3 regions of the Brevibacillus sp. JB24b genome follow, and region 1 is predicted to be linked to each of the others. Evidence: predicted binding sites of a transcription regulator. Region 1 holds the regulator's gene; each other region holds the start of a gene.
What was found. Region 1 encodes LexA, which represses DNA repair genes until DNA is damaged. Its sites were predicted from a motif close to CGAACATATGTTCG; they were not measured.

Region 1 (5,074 bases):
GTGCTAATCGAGTACCTATCAAAGAACCAAGCCATGCCATTAATAACCCTCCCCATAGACTGGCCAACACATAACAAATCGCTAGCATATATTGATGCTGATGCCAAAGAGTTAGCGTCTCTACACTAAAAGTCGAAAAGGTAGTAAAAGAGCCAATAAACCCTGTTCCTACTCCTACGGTAAACCAGGAAGGCAGTTGATTTCGAGTTAGGATATATTGATTGAGAATGCCTAATCCAATGCAGCCTATGAAATTAATTACTAGCGTTCCTAAAGGAAATGAAAGCCCCCACCAGCCCGATGTCCATGCTCCTAGTAAATATCGAGATACAGCCCCCATCATTCCTGATAGTCCAACAATAAAAAATGACATGCACTCCCTCCTCTATCATCTATTTCTGACACATATACAAACAAACTCCTACCAGCAATATTACTGGTAGGAGTCATTAGCCTAACGGCGCTTCGGGCGAACTCCATCGCCTCTTATTTGCTTGTAATTGTAAGTAACCCTAATCAACGGCACTATTCCTACGTGGATTATTTAAAGAAATCACATAGACTAGTGCTTATGCTTAGGTTCCTCATCCTCTACATAACGGATCGAGTCTAAACTAGATTTCAAGGAAGCCTTCATAGCATCAATGTATTTTTGACGAAGAACTTGTTGCTCCGCTTTTTCTTCTGGAGTTAAGCCAACACCCTTCGATTTCTTGGCTAATTCATTAATACGTTTTACCTCTGCATCAGTAACCAATGGTGATACCTCCTCAACTAACTTCTCTTTATTATAACACAAGACCAAAGAGAGGAGATATAAATTATGGTTTAAAGCCTACCGGTATGCTGGAATAACGAGATTATTTCCTGCATAAATCATTGGGCTATCTAATTGATTTCGTATCATGATCTCTTCCTTTAGTTCCCTAACTGATAACCCGGATTCCTGCTGATATGCTTCCGCAATACTCCACAGCGTATCACCTGGCTGAATGGTAATGACAAGAGCTTCTTGCTGTGTATTGGGAGCTGCAATAGCCACTTTTTCTTTTCCAAAAATCATACTGCCTGCTGCAAAGGATACTATTATGATGAGCAGTATCGTTACTATAGCCTGCCCGCGTGTTATCCCTCTTCTATAGTGTACCAACGTGTCCTTATTCGTCGTTGTTCTTGTTTTATCTTTGTATAGATTCTGACAATTGCTAGATTGTACCATCATTATCATCACCCTCGCAAACGTTTGTTCTCATTTCGATAGCATAATCATAATGCGAACAAACATTCCTGTCAAGTAGGCAAAATCGAACTAATGTTTGTCGAACGCAAATTCTCATGGTATAATGTAGAAAATATCTGGATCGAGAGAATGAGGTGTTCGAAATGTCCAAACTCTCCAATCGCCAACAAGCGATCATTGATTTTATTCGTAAGGAAGTAAAAGATAAAGGTTATCCCCCGTCTGTCCGAGAAATCGGTGAAGCGGTAGGACTAGCTTCCAGTTCCACTGTTCACGGTCATCTTGCACGACTTGAAAAAAAGGGCTTAATCCGCCGCGATCCTACTAAGCCACGTGCTATTGAACTATTGGACGAAACTCGTATACAGGATGATTATGAAAGCTCCATTGTTCGTGTTCCAATGGTTGGTAAGGTAACGGCAGGTCAGCCTATTGCAGCTATTGAACAAGTGGAAGAATATTTTCCATTGCCAGAAAACATCGTTACGTCTGACAATGTTTTCATGTTGCGCGTTATGGGAGAGAGTATGATTGAGGCAGGCATTTTAGATGGCGACTACGTAATTGTTCGCCAACAAAATGTAGCCAATAACGGTGATATCGTGGTAGCGATGACAGAAGAGGATGAAGCAACTGTTAAGCGTTTCTTTAAAGAGAAAACGCACTTCCGTCTTCAGCCAGAAAACTCTCAGCTTGAACCAATCATTTTAGATAGCGTTACAATTCTAGGTAAAGTGATTGGCGTTTACCGCCTTTTCCACTAGTACATTGAATTTTAATTTACTTGCTGACTTCTAACGTGCTTGAACGAAAAAACTCTTGGTAAAGATCATACTCACCAAGAGTTTTTTCGTTCTGAACCTTTTAGCTAGCAACCGTTTCTATTACTTTCGATTAATGCTGTCATACAACAAGCAGTTAATTCAGATTATTACGTCATCTTTAGTAGAGATAAAGATGTTGCTAAGGGGAATGGAACGGGCTTTGAAATCCATTCGAGCATTCATAGATCACCAGATACAGCATCTAATCATGATGGGCTGAAACAGAACTCTGTATTGACACAGCCGTCAGAACGGCTACTATATATGGCTTTGATGTAACACTAGTTGGAGACGGACATTCTACAACAGATTCAACCAGTTTACCTGCCGAACAGATGATTACTCACCATAATCGGGTGTTACATGGACATGATCATGTGGATTATTTTTCCCTTGTAAGATATGCGCGTGAAAATCTGTTTTCTCCGACTCACAATCATTATCGGAAAAAGTAAGGTTGGCATACTCTCAAAAGAGCACCAAAACTCTACCATTAAGACCAATCCTGTTCAAGAACAAAAAATAAACCAAGATTGCCGCTTTTCTCTCCAGTTGATCATAGAGAAAATAATTGACAATCTCGGTTTTGTTCATTAGATCAAAAATTCAATACCTGATTTGATTATCCACAAAAAATTTTTACAAAGCTACAATAAAGAACCAGATAATCATGATTAGTTGAATAAAGATTTTCACAATAGCACTACTGAAGAATCCAATGAGGCTTCCTATAGCTATCTTAAAAGCTCGTTCAGCCGGTTGTTTTTGCATCAGCATTTCAATTAATAATACAAATACAAATGGAAGAATAATCATACCAAATGGCGGAAACGTAAATACACCAATGATAATACCTAATATTGAGCCAATTGCTGATGCCTTTGATCCGCCATACTTTTTAACAAAATACATATTGGTCATTAAGTCAGCACCATATAACATCACACTCAAAATTCCCATTCCCCACCAGAAGGAAACCGGCAGTCCTGCCCCCGGATCGGCAATCGCAAACTGATACAATAAGAAACCGCCCCATAATAAAACGGTATCAGGTAACACTGGCAAGAAGATGCCGGCGATACTAAGACCGAATAAGAGAATAACGATCAACCACAATAAAACATCCATGTTTAAACCCCCTCTTTGTTGCATCTTACCCGTTTTCTATATGTACGTATCAATGCTCTCCTACGTTTCATTTTTGTTTACAAGTTTTCCTTTTCTTGTTTGGTATACGTTTCTTCTATTCTTTATTGGCAATACCTGTTGTTTTCTTACTGTCCTCGACTAGTTATGCTGCTCAAGAAAAGCATAGTACAACTCAAGTAAGTATGAGTAGTAATGCTTACAGTCAATTTTCTATTCCATTTGCATTAACAGTAAAGGAATGGGATAGAGGATATGGAGAAGCTGGGGTCACAGGACCTTTTTTCCTAGCTAAAGGTGGTACCGTAACTGTTACATTTGACAAGCATGTAGATACGCTGGGGTGGTACCTACTGAATGCAAATCGGTATGGAGCTGAAAAAATTTATCCAAAAGGATCTACCGTAACTGTGCCACGAAATTCACATTGGATTGTTCTTCTACAAAACTCTGGTATTAATCCTGTCACTATTTCAGGTAACGTGACTATTCACTAGACTTTAATAAATCCTATACTTATCAACAATCACCACTTACATCCGCTGTACTTACTAAGACTGTTTGTAGGAGAATGATAAGTTTCAATAAAATAAGCACCATTTTAGATGCTAGATTATCTTTCATTCTCCTCCTCTTTTTTGAATACCTATTGACGAGAATTTTTGAATGGGACCATCCCAATCCTCTCTTCTCAATTCTTGATAATTATTATTTGTGTATTCAGAAATTAATGCGCGCCAGAATTTCTGTGCCGAAATATTTTGCTCGATCTCAGAAATTTCCCATTCTCCCTGGAATTGATGGAATAAGCGAAATGCCACTTCTTTACCGATCCCATGCATACGATATTTTCTCATGATAAAAAACTCTGCCATTGAGTAATACTCTATGTCTTGATTCTTTAGCTTTCGTAGTAATACAAATCCAGCATATCTCTCGTCTACTTTTATAAAAAAGGGAATCCGATCTGGTTCTGTCCAATAATGATCCAAAAATTTATAATCATACAAGCCATGCTCATTTACATCAGCATAATCAAATTCACTAAAATCGTATTGATATAGCTCTAACAGATGCCGTAAAACCATCTTTTGATGCATAGATACTTTCACAAGCTCTATTTTCATTTCTATACTCCTTACTTCATAGAGAATTTGCTGTATGCTAAACAGCCTTACTCATCACCATATTGTATCTTTTATTTTCTTACACGAACAATTTTTCCTCTATTTAATCTCAATAAATCTTCTACCTTTATTTTTACTAGAGAATTAGGCGAGCCTCCTCCCGTATATACATACTCCAATTCTGTTACTCTAGGATCTACTAAAAAAATGGCCTCAAACCCAAAAGAAGGCACACCACCAGCTGGATAACCAGTTCCTTCTAACACTTCTTTTTCATTGGCCAAACGAGGTCTTTCAATATTGAGTGCTTTACTTACTCGTGATGTACTAGCTCTATCTTCACCTTTTACCACGGCAACAATTAATCTTCCAACTTCATCAACCATACAAATATTTTTAACCAACTCGTTAACAGGAACATTCACAGCTTTTGCCGCCTCTTCAACCGTGTGACAAGATTGACCTAAAATAAAGTGCTGGGCATCAGCATTCTTTGAATGTAGATATTCTTTTACTTGCAACTCATAAGAATTCATATCCCCCTCTCCTTTCTAAAATATTTTCCTCATTTTACCTATGTTCCAATGACTTATCAATAGTAGTGGTGAATTTTAGTTACGTATAATTCACCGTATTTTCTTGTTTTGGTTTTTTTAATGTATAAAGCATTCCAATAAAAATGAATAGGATACCCACTGTTTGAATGATACTTGGTCGAAATCCAATAATGACCACAT
Region 2 (5,074 bases), 1.2 Mb from region 1:
TTACAAATTTATCGTGATATATCTTTACCTTTTTCATGTAGTAATCCCAATCCCAATATTTCCCTGGATCAGTATGTGTTTGATTCGGGTACTCGCTATGTCCCTTAATGTGTTTTCTGTTAACTGGGATATCATAGGTGTAAGCTAACTTCGCTGCTAGTTTTGCAGATTCTCTATACATAATATTTGTAAACCATTTTGGATCATCAACATACCCTTCATGTTCAATGCCAATAGTGTATGAATTTGCACTTCTTGCGTGATAAGCTGCATTCTTATCATTTACCATTTGAGTTATATCACCGTCATCACTTACATAGTAATGCGCAGAAGAAGCCCCACTACTATCATGGTCTTTTTGTGCCCAATCAATAGATCCAGTATATGTGCCTTCCATAACATGAATGACTAGATGAGTAATATCTTTTTGTTTCATTCCGTTACGTTCCTTCGCGTTCCTTCGTGTCAGCATAAACGCAACTTCTTACATATTTTTGATACCGTTGCGTTCCTTCACGTTCCTTTGCGTTCCTTGAAGTCGGTTTGCAAAATGGTTTGCAATGTTTGCAAAAGAAAAAGTCGTTTCCTAAATGTAAGGAGACGACTTTCCTCATTATAGATTACATATCTACCTTCACTACATCTTCTACAGGTATCCACCAAAAATCTTCATCATTCTTTAGCTTAATCTGTTTAAACGTTGAATCAAACTTCTCTACCCATCCCCAAGCAGATTCAATTACTCCTCTACCCTCTTTTGTTTCTTTCCACCAGCTAATCGTTAATGCATAGTCATACTGACGTGAGTCAGATATCCTGTAGCAAAACTCGGCTAACTCATCCTCTTCAATGATCGGTTTCTCGATCAGTTTCTTATCCTCGTGATACTGGCGTAAAATCTCTACATGCTCTGGCAAAATAAATTTCGTTACAAGTGGATCAAGAATTTTGCTAGCCATCAAAACATCTCCTTGAATACGAATGTATGTTCTTATTTTATTAGATGATGAGGAGATTATGCAATGGTTATAAATGGTATTTAAACCGAATGTAAATGAAAGAAGTACTACCAAGCCTACACACGGTCACATTCTCGCAGGTGTCCTCTATATACCTTTCATACATAGCTTTAATATTAATATTTACATATTTGGATTTAATTGGTAATATAATTGGAAATTAATAGAAAATAGGAGGAACAAAAAAATGGCCTTTAAAAAGCTTTCTATTGCCGTAGGAATTTGTTTAGTAGTATCTGGAGGGAGTTCTGTGTTCGCAAAATCTCAGGATATGAATGAACCTACTATTACACATGAAACAATAGGTGATTTGGAAATCGTTGAAAAAGTCTGGGATACTCCTGTGAATTATGATTATGAGGATGCTCTTGAAGAAGATAGGGAATCGAAATATACTCCCAAGGGTATTAGTCCTCAGTATGTCGATTTCAATGAAACCGTTTATGAAATGAGCAAAAAGGATTTATATAAATCAAAAAGTTTTGAAACAGAAGTAACAAATAGGGGTTCGGAAAATGACTCTGTTACAAGATCAGTCTCAAGAAAAACATTTGTTACCGGAAAAGTAGGCGCATCAGCTGAAACAGCAGTTAATTGGAAGCTAATTCAAGGGAAAGTAGGAATAAATGCAGAGGTTGCATTTGGAAAGGAAACTGTTGAGACTACAACTTACACTTGGACCATCCCTGCAAATACTGTTACAACTATTGAGTACGGATCAAAAGCAGTGAGCACAAGTGGGAGTATAGTGAAGTACTTCCATGGGGAGCCAAAGAAAACCACTTATGTATACACCGATTACTCATATTCCGAGTATGCTGATAAAAATCCCAAAAAATTGAGGTAGCAAAAAAACTACATGAAAAGAACACCAGTCATTCCAGCCGTTCTCATTGCTTTATTATTTCTATTTAGTGGTTGTGCAGTAGATAAATCTTCGGGAAAAGTAGACAAAATATCAGAGGAAACGATTCAGAGAGTATCCACAGAAAGCAAGACCTATCAATCGATTAATGAGTACAGTAAAGAAATTGCTGGACAGCACCTGAAAACATCTGTACTTCAAATATCCCAAAAAGATACCTTAGCTGATCTTAAACTTGAAATTTCTATATCGGAATATTTAAGGGAAAAGATGGTGGATACTGAAAAACCTATTTATTTTACATTTGGGGACGTATTGGGTAGCAAAAAAATAGGGCAGTTACTTGTTGAATCTCCTCCAGTTATTCAAATTGATTTGAGTAAAGGTAAAGAAAACACCTATACTCTCTCACAACAACTCAAATTAAAAGAGAAACCGTCAGAGGAAGAGAAAAAAACACTTTTAACTCCGGAGAATTATGAGCTACAAGTACTAAATGAGGAAAAGCTAGCTGTAGCTGTTTTCATTGGATTGGAAACGCCAACTATTCAGAAATAAAGCATGAAAAACACAAAAGTCCTCCAACGGTTTATTTTTTCCGTCAGAGGGCTTTTGCGTATTAAAAATAGATAACCCCCTCCTCTTCCAATACTCCTTTAGGTCCGCAAGCACTCAAACAATAGAGCCAAAAAATCTTTTGACCACAAAATAAGAACTCCTATCATGATTACATTTCTTTCCTATCATAATTAAAAAAGAAAATATTTATTTAAAAATATACAAAATACACCATAATTAATTACATATTTTTCAATTTATGTTTTGTTTTATGAAAATTAATCTCGTATAATGCAAATGTGTCGGCCGACATAGCTAATTTTTTTACAAAGCTTTTTATTCGTTATTCTTACATACACTCATAAAGGAGGTAAGCACTTTTCTCTTTCTATAACAGATAGAGTAAAAGTGTTAAACAAATGAACCTAAAGAAAATAGGATTATTCGCTATTGCGATGATTATGACTTTGTTTAGTTTTCAAACGTCTTCGTTTGCAGCAGAAGAAATGGAATGGGTTAAAAAAGCACCAATGCCGACAGCTAGATGGGGCGTTGGTGGAATAGTATACGATGATAAAATTTACGTATATGGGGGATCTATTGGACATGGTAACTTCTCTAATCTTGAAGTATATGATCCAGCAAAAGATGAGTGGGAAACTTTACCTAGCTCTTCCCAGGCTAGACACGGTATGGCATTTGTAGAAAATCAAGGGAATTTTTATGCCATTGGGGGAGAGAGTGATGGTAAGTCATCCAACATTGTTGAAGTGTTCGATCCTGTTTCAAACAAATGGACATCAGCACAGTCTATGCCAACACCTCTTCGTTATCTTAATGCTATTTCTCTAGATAATACTATCTATACTTTTGGTGGAATTGAAAGAAACGTTGATTACACTAATTTGGTATACTCATTTAATCCTGAAACAAATTCTTGGGTTTCTAAAAATCCGATGCCTTTTAAAGGATACTCTGTATCATTCATAAAAGACAATTCAATATATGTAATTCACAATGGTGATAATAAAAATACAATTTACCTTTATAACCATTTACAAGATACCTGGACAAAAGTAGATGAAATTCCCTCAGAATTAGGAATGGTCATAGGAACATTAGAATTTGATGGCAAAATGATATTTGTAACTCCCTCAACATTATCGAGTTATGATGTTAATAATAATAAATTAGTTACATACCCTGTACCCCCGTTTTATAGACATGGTGGTGCTTACGGTATTATAAACGGCAAACTATACATTATTGGCGGGAAAGCCCCTGATACTACTTCCGAAGTAGTTGAGTTAAATTTTTCTGATTTAGTTAATCCGGAACCGAACCCTAATCCAGATCCTAATCCTAACCCAGACCCGAACCCGAACCCAAATCCAACTGGAAATGCACTCTTAGTTATTTACATGGATAGTGGTTTAATCAAAGAATTTGAAATGACAAATGAAGAAATCAGAAACTTTACCGAATGGTATGAAGGTAGAGCAAAAGGAAACGGTAGAGAAGCATACATCGTGAATAAGAAATACAACATCGGACCTTTCAATTCTAGAAAAGACTTCATTAGCTACAGTCATATTGAGAGTTTTGAAGTTCAAGAATACAGTAGATAATAAGATACCCCCTCTTACACTATGTGTGGAGGGGGTTCTCATGTTTTTTAAGGTGATCAGTAAGTTTTTTAAATAGCTAATGTTTGGTTGCAAATTTTCATGAAAATAAGCAAAATGGTTGCAAAGATGATTGTCAAGAAAAAGAATGAAAACCCTCCCGATTAAGGAGGGTTAAATTTCGTTACAAGGGGATCAAGAATTTTACTAGCCATAAAAACATCTCCTCGGAATACGAATGTGTGTTCTTATTTTATTAAATCTTGAAGAGACTATGCAATGGGTAAAATTACATGTTTACCAATAAAAAAAAGTCCTCCAACGTTGGTATTATCCCCTTTGAGTAGACAGTGTAAAAAGCCCGCCCACCTGACGGTGGGTGGTACACTCTACTTGGAGGGGATTTTCCTATGGCTAAAAAAGGTCAAAAATTCAAACGTTATTCCGAGGAGTTTAAGCTGAAAGCTGTAAATTTGTATCAAGAAAGAGGGATGTCCTATAAAGCGATAACTAAAGCATTAGGAATACCAAGTTCAACTCAGGTTAAGCAGTGGGTTCGAAAGTTCAATAGCGGAGAAGGGGTTATGGATAAACGAGGGAAGAGCCGTTCTTGTGACCACCCTTTTATTGGTCGTCCACGCACCAAATTTGCTACTGTGGAAGAAGAAAGAGATTATCTTAAAGCGCAGGTAGAATACCTAAAAAAGCGCAATCCGAATCTGCATCTGGGGGGAAGGTATGGAAAGTAAATCGGTTTTTAATCATAAATGAGCTGCGTAAAAAATATCCCCTTACTTGGTTAGTGGAAATTGCGAGAGTGTCTCGATCCGGTTACTACAAATGGCTCAACGCAAAAGGAAGACCATCATTCAGACAAGAGCAGAATCAAAATCTGAAGGAACATCTAATAGCGATCCACCAAGCTCATCCATACTTCGGATATCCAAGAATGCAAATTGCATTAAGAAAGAAAGGATGGAATGTTAATCACAAACGAGTATACCGGT
Region 3 (5,074 bases), 130 kb from region 1:
ATTATACAGTATACGCCCTCACTGCTCATCTTCTTCCTCAGTCCAGTTTTTTGTTCTCCATTCATTTCTTACCTGTTGAACAATAGAATGCGAAAAACCTTTCCGTAACAAAAATTGTAAGAGCTTATACTCTGTTTTTTGATCGATTGAGGCTGTTTTCCTTGCCAATTTTCCTCGTAATAAAGAACGAGCTGCATCTAGCTCCTGTTCATATTCTATTCTTCCCAATACTTTTTCTATCAAACTTGGGGCAATTCCCTTCTGCTTCAATTCCATCTTTAGCATATAAGCTCCCCGAGGTTTCAAACGTAGTCTCTCTTCTACCCATTTTTTAGCAAACAACTCATCATTTACATACCCTTCTCGCGTACACTTCTCTACTATTCGTTCCGCTAGTTCTAGTGAAAACTCCTTACCCATTAGATATCTTTCCACTTCTCTGGAACTACGTGGACGATAGCTAAGATAATTGATAGCAGCCAAATAGGCTCTGTTCTCATGATCCGCTCGTAATACCTCTGCGAAAAAATTACTATCTACCTCTGTCCCTTTCATCAAGTGATACTTAATGAAGACTTCCTCGTGCACTTCAAATGCAAATTCATTGTCCAGATCAATCAAATATATCTGTTTTCGTTTAGAATCCCTATGAACGGCCGTGATTACCCCTGAGGTTTTCATGTTTCCTCCTACTCTTATCGAATACTGCCTTCTCTTTACATAAAAAGCCTGTCGCACAGAATACGACAGGCTTACATCTCTTCTACTCTAAATCAAAAGTTGGTTCTTCCTCCTGCTCTGGATCGAGAACCGCTTCCCCCTCTGGGATGGAATTAGGATTCAGGCTGTAATATTCTCGAATTTTTTGGTCAATCTGAGCCGCAATAGCTGGGTTCTCTTTCAAGAACTGTTTTGCATTTTCACGACCTTGACCTAATCGTTCATCATTAAATGCATACCAAGCACCGCTTTTTGCAACAATGTCCAGCTCAGCTCCAATATCCAGAATACTTCCTTCTCTAGAAATACCTTCTCCATACATAATATCTACTTCGGCTACTTTAAACGGAGGAGCCACTTTATTTTTTACAACTTTAATTTTAGTCTTCGTACCTACTACATCATTGCCTTGTTTAATACCCTCTGCTTTACGTACATCTAGACGTACACTAGCATAGAACTTCAAAGCTCGTCCACCAGGAGTAGTTTCTGGGTTACCAAACATAACACCCACTTTTTCACGCAACTGGTTAATGAAGATCGTAATCGTTTTGGATTTGTTAATAGCTCCAGAAAGCTTACGTAAAGCTTGAGACATCAAACGAGCTTGTAGACCAACGTGAGAGTCTCCCATTTCTCCTTCAATCTCAGCTTTTGGAACCAAAGCCGCTACGGAGTCTACTACGATAATATCTACAGCGCCAGAGCGTACGAGAGCTTCCGCAATTTCTAATGCTTGTTCTCCTGTATCTGGTTGGGATAAAAGTAATTCTTCTATGTTAACACCCAATTTAGCAGCATAAACAGGGTCTAAGGCATGCTCTGCATCAATAAAGGCTGCTTGTCCACCTTGCTTCTGTACCTCTGCAATGGCATGAAGCGCAACCGTCGTTTTACCAGAGGATTCTGGTCCATAAATCTCAATAATACGACCACGTGGGAAACCGCCGACACCAAGTGCGATATCAAGAGCTAAGGCTCCTGTTGAAACAGTAGAAACCTGTGAATGTGCCATTTCCCCCATCTTCATGATGGAGCCTTTCCCGAACTGTTTTTCTATTTGTCTTAAAGCACTCTCTAGCGCAGCGCGACGATCTGACAATAGTGACACTCCCTTTCTCGTTCCACTCAACTTTTTCTTATGTATGTATCATACATCGAGATAGAGGGGTTTGCCAAGTATTTTTTGCGAACAAATATTCGCATGGAAATTATATAGAAAAAAGAAGGCATTTTCACTCAACCTCCAGGTGAAAAAACCTTCTATACGGCCAAATTATGATTTTCGTGTTCGCGGTTTAGCAGGCTCCAGATTAATACGTTTACCGTTGATGCGCGTCTGTCTTAACGCCTCATAAACAAACGGAGCAACATCTTCTGGAACTTCTACAAAGGTGAAGTTTTCAAAAATATCAATCCGTCCGACTGATTTGCCCGGAATGCCCACCGATTCGGAAATCTCCCGTACAAGATCTTGAGGCTTCATGTTAACATTTCGTCCTACATTTAGGAAGAAACGCACCATTCCTCTAGCTGCACCCGTCTCACCAAAGTTGTACCCTTCTTCCTCATCATTTCCACTTGGATCAGTATGAAATGCAAGATGTAGGGCTGCCGCGGCAACTTTAGCCGGTTCATGCTCCTGCATTAACTCTTCAACAATTTCTTGATACATACTGTTCGTAGAATCACTTACAATCAACGAACGTAGTTGTTCACGTAATTGGGTACGTTTACGCTCAGCAATCTCTTCTAAGGTAGGCACAGTGCGAGTAACCAGAGATGCTTTGGTCTGTTTTTGAATCACCATCAGTTGACGCATCTCTCGTGGAGTAACTAGTGTCATGGCAATTCCCTTACGTCCAGCCCGTCCTGTACGGCCAATTCGATGCACGTAGCTTTCCGGATCTTGTGGAATATCATAATTAATAACATGTGATACGTTACCTACATCAATACCACGAGCTGCTACATCTGTAGCAATCAAGAACTCAATAGTACCTTCCCGGAAAGCCTTCATCACTTTATCGCGCTGTGCTTGCGATAAGTCACCATGTAATCCATCTGCCAAATATCCTCGTGCTTGCAAGGCTTCGCTTAATTCGTCTACTCCACGCTTTGTCCTACAGAAAATGATACCAAGCTCTACATCCTGACTATCGAGAATCCGGCATAAGCTCTCCCGTTTATTACGTTCAAAAACTTTATAATACACTTGTTCAATAGAAGGAGCTGTGACTTCTTCACGACTGATAGCCACGGTCTCGGGATTTTTCATGTAGCGATGAGCTAATCGCTTGATTTCAGGAGGCATCGTTGCTGAGAAAAGCAAGGTTTGACGTTCAGCTTTCATGTGACTAAGAATTGTCTCGATATCTTCAATAAAACCCATATCCAGCATTTCATCTGCTTCATCGAGAACAAGCATTTTTACATTTTCAAGATGGAGCGTTTTACGACGCAAATGGTCCAAAACACGCCCAGGAGTACCGATCACCACATGCACACCTTGTCGAAGCGCACGAATCTGATGACTAATCGATTGACCACCATAGATGGGAAGGGTGCGAATTTTTTTGTATTTACATATTCTCACCAATTCTCCTGCCACCTGTATGGCAAGTTCACGAGTTGGAGTCAACACAATCGCCTGTATCCGATTGTTAGTAGGGTTTAAGGCCTCGACTAGTGGAATCCCAAACGCAGCAGTTTTCCCTGTTCCTGTTTGAGCCTGTCCGATCAGGTCGCCACCCTCTAATATCTTGGGGATGCAAGCCGCTTGAATTGGTGATGGTTCTTCAAAGCCCATATCATGAATAGCTTGCAACACATTTTTATGTAAAGCTAAATCTGAAAAAATCGTCATGATAGTCACCTTTCTTTTAGTCATTACAGTGAAGCTGCTGGAGGGTGTGATATAGAGCATACTTGGCAACACGTCCAATTATAGCTCTGCGCTGTCCCGCAACCTGCACCTTTTTTACCAAAGTAGGCTGCTTCTCACTGGCGATTCCGATATAGACCAGTCCTACAGGTTTTCCCTCGGAAGATTCAGGTCCTGCTACACCGGTAACAGAAACGCCATAGGTTGTGCCCATCTTTTGGCGAATATTCTCAGCTAAAAGCCGAGCCGTTGTTTCACTGACAGCTCCTTCTGTCTCTAGGACGTCAAGAGGCACATCCAGCCATTGATGTTTCATTTCGTTAGAATAACAAACAATACCTCCTCGATATACTTGCGACGCGCCAGGAATCGAGGTAAGCAGTTGTGAAACAGTGCCCCCTGTACAGCTTTCAGCAAAAGAGATCGTCTGCTGTTTTAATAGTAGTTGCTCATAGAGTACCTGATGCAACGGAGATTCCCCTACTGCATATATAAACTCACCTACGCGATTGCGAATCTCCTCTTCGACAGGAAGTAACAAACTCTCGGCTTCCTCCACAGAAGTAGCGCGAGCCGTTATGCGCAACGTCACCTCAAACTCCTTGGCATATGGGGCAATTGTCGGGTTGGATTGCCCTTCAATTAAGTCAATCAGCTTTGCTTCTAACAAAGATTCTCCGATACCAAAAAAGCGAAAGACACGAGAATGAAAGATTTGATGCTCATTCCCTAAAGAAGCCAAAAATGGCATCAAATAATTTTCCACCATCGGATACATTTCGCTTGGGGGACCAGGCAACAAGACATACGTTACGCCCTCTTGGGTAATCCCCATTCCTGGTGCCATTCCGTGATCATTGTCAAAGACCGTCGATCCCTCAATTACAAGGGCTTGCTTACGATTGTTATCTGTCATGTCAATACCGCGTCGCTCAAAAAAATCACGAATGTTCGCCATTGCTTTTTCATCCGTGACCAGCTTGTGACCAAGATGGTCGGCCACTACGTCTTTGGTCAAATCATCCTGCGTAGGGCCCAACCCTCCGGTAAAAATGATGAGATCGGAACGCGATTTCGCACGTTCTATCACTTGTAGCATTCGTTCATAATTATCGCCAACTGTTATGTGATAATAAACATTAATTCCTACTTCAGCTAACTTTTGCGATAAGAATTGTGCGTTTGTATTAGCAATTTGTCCAAGTAATAACTCAGTTCCAACCGCGATAATTTCCGCTTTCATCACTCTTCATCCCAATCTTTTACGAATATTGAATGACATTGCGATTCTTAGAAAAATAGTCATACCCTGACCAAAGGGTAATTAAAACCATTGCCCAAATCGCGATTTTGTCAAAAGGTATACCAATAAACTCAAATGGGAAATTATTCATCATTAATACAGCAATCGCTACGATTTGCACCCAGGTCTTAATTTTTCCCCAAGCGCTTGCAGCAATGACCTTTCCT

Region 2: ACQV1I_RS11030 (YolD-like family protein) is a predicted target of LexA. The motif match lies at 979-992, and genes of this name have one in related genera.
Region 3: recA (recombinase RecA) is a predicted target of LexA. The motif match lies at 1,910-1,923, and genes of this name have one in related genera.

The regions. Positions count from the first base shown of each region.
Region 1 is NZ_JBNVQV010000001.1:3,445,879-3,450,952, forward strand. Features, by position in the region: gene crcB (fluoride efflux transporter CrcB) at 1-373, opposite strand, end outside; fluoride riboswitch at 434-493, opposite strand; gene ACQV1I_RS16050 (DUF896 domain-containing protein) at 563-757, opposite strand; gene ACQV1I_RS16055 (LysM peptidoglycan-binding domain-containing protein) at 836-1,222, opposite strand; gene lexA (transcriptional repressor LexA) at 1,384-2,004, shown strand; partial or broken gene ACQV1I_RS16065 (isochorismatase family protein) at 2,122-2,519, shown strand; gene ACQV1I_RS16070 (DUF456 domain-containing protein) at 2,704-3,192, opposite strand; gene ACQV1I_RS16075 (hypothetical protein) at 3,288-3,707, shown strand; gene ACQV1I_RS16080 (GNAT family N-acetyltransferase) at 3,831-4,337, opposite strand; gene ACQV1I_RS16085 (aminoacyl-tRNA deacylase) at 4,409-4,873, opposite strand; gene ACQV1I_RS16090 (DMT family transporter) at 4,953-5,074, opposite strand, start outside.
Region 2 is NZ_JBNVQV010000001.1:2,225,610-2,230,683, reverse strand. Features, by position in the region: gene ACQV1I_RS11035 (N-acetylmuramoyl-L-alanine amidase) at 1-436, opposite strand, end outside; gene ACQV1I_RS11030 (YolD-like family protein) at 621-959, opposite strand; gene ACQV1I_RS11025 (hypothetical protein) at 1,207-1,866, shown strand; gene ACQV1I_RS11020 (hypothetical protein) at 1,879-2,442, shown strand; gene ACQV1I_RS11015 (Kelch repeat-containing protein) at 2,862-4,070, shown strand; partial or broken gene ACQV1I_RS11010 (IS3 family transposase) at 4,478-5,074, shown strand, end outside.
Region 3 is NZ_JBNVQV010000001.1:3,576,306-3,581,379, forward strand. Features, by position in the region: gene ACQV1I_RS16660 (RecX family transcriptional regulator) at 19-681, opposite strand; gene recA (recombinase RecA) at 764-1,822, opposite strand; gene ACQV1I_RS16670 (DEAD/DEAH box helicase) at 1,997-3,586, opposite strand; gene ACQV1I_RS16675 (competence/damage-inducible protein A) at 3,603-4,847, opposite strand; gene pgsA (CDP-diacylglycerol--glycerol-3-phosphate 3-phosphatidyltransferase) at 4,867-5,074, opposite strand, start outside.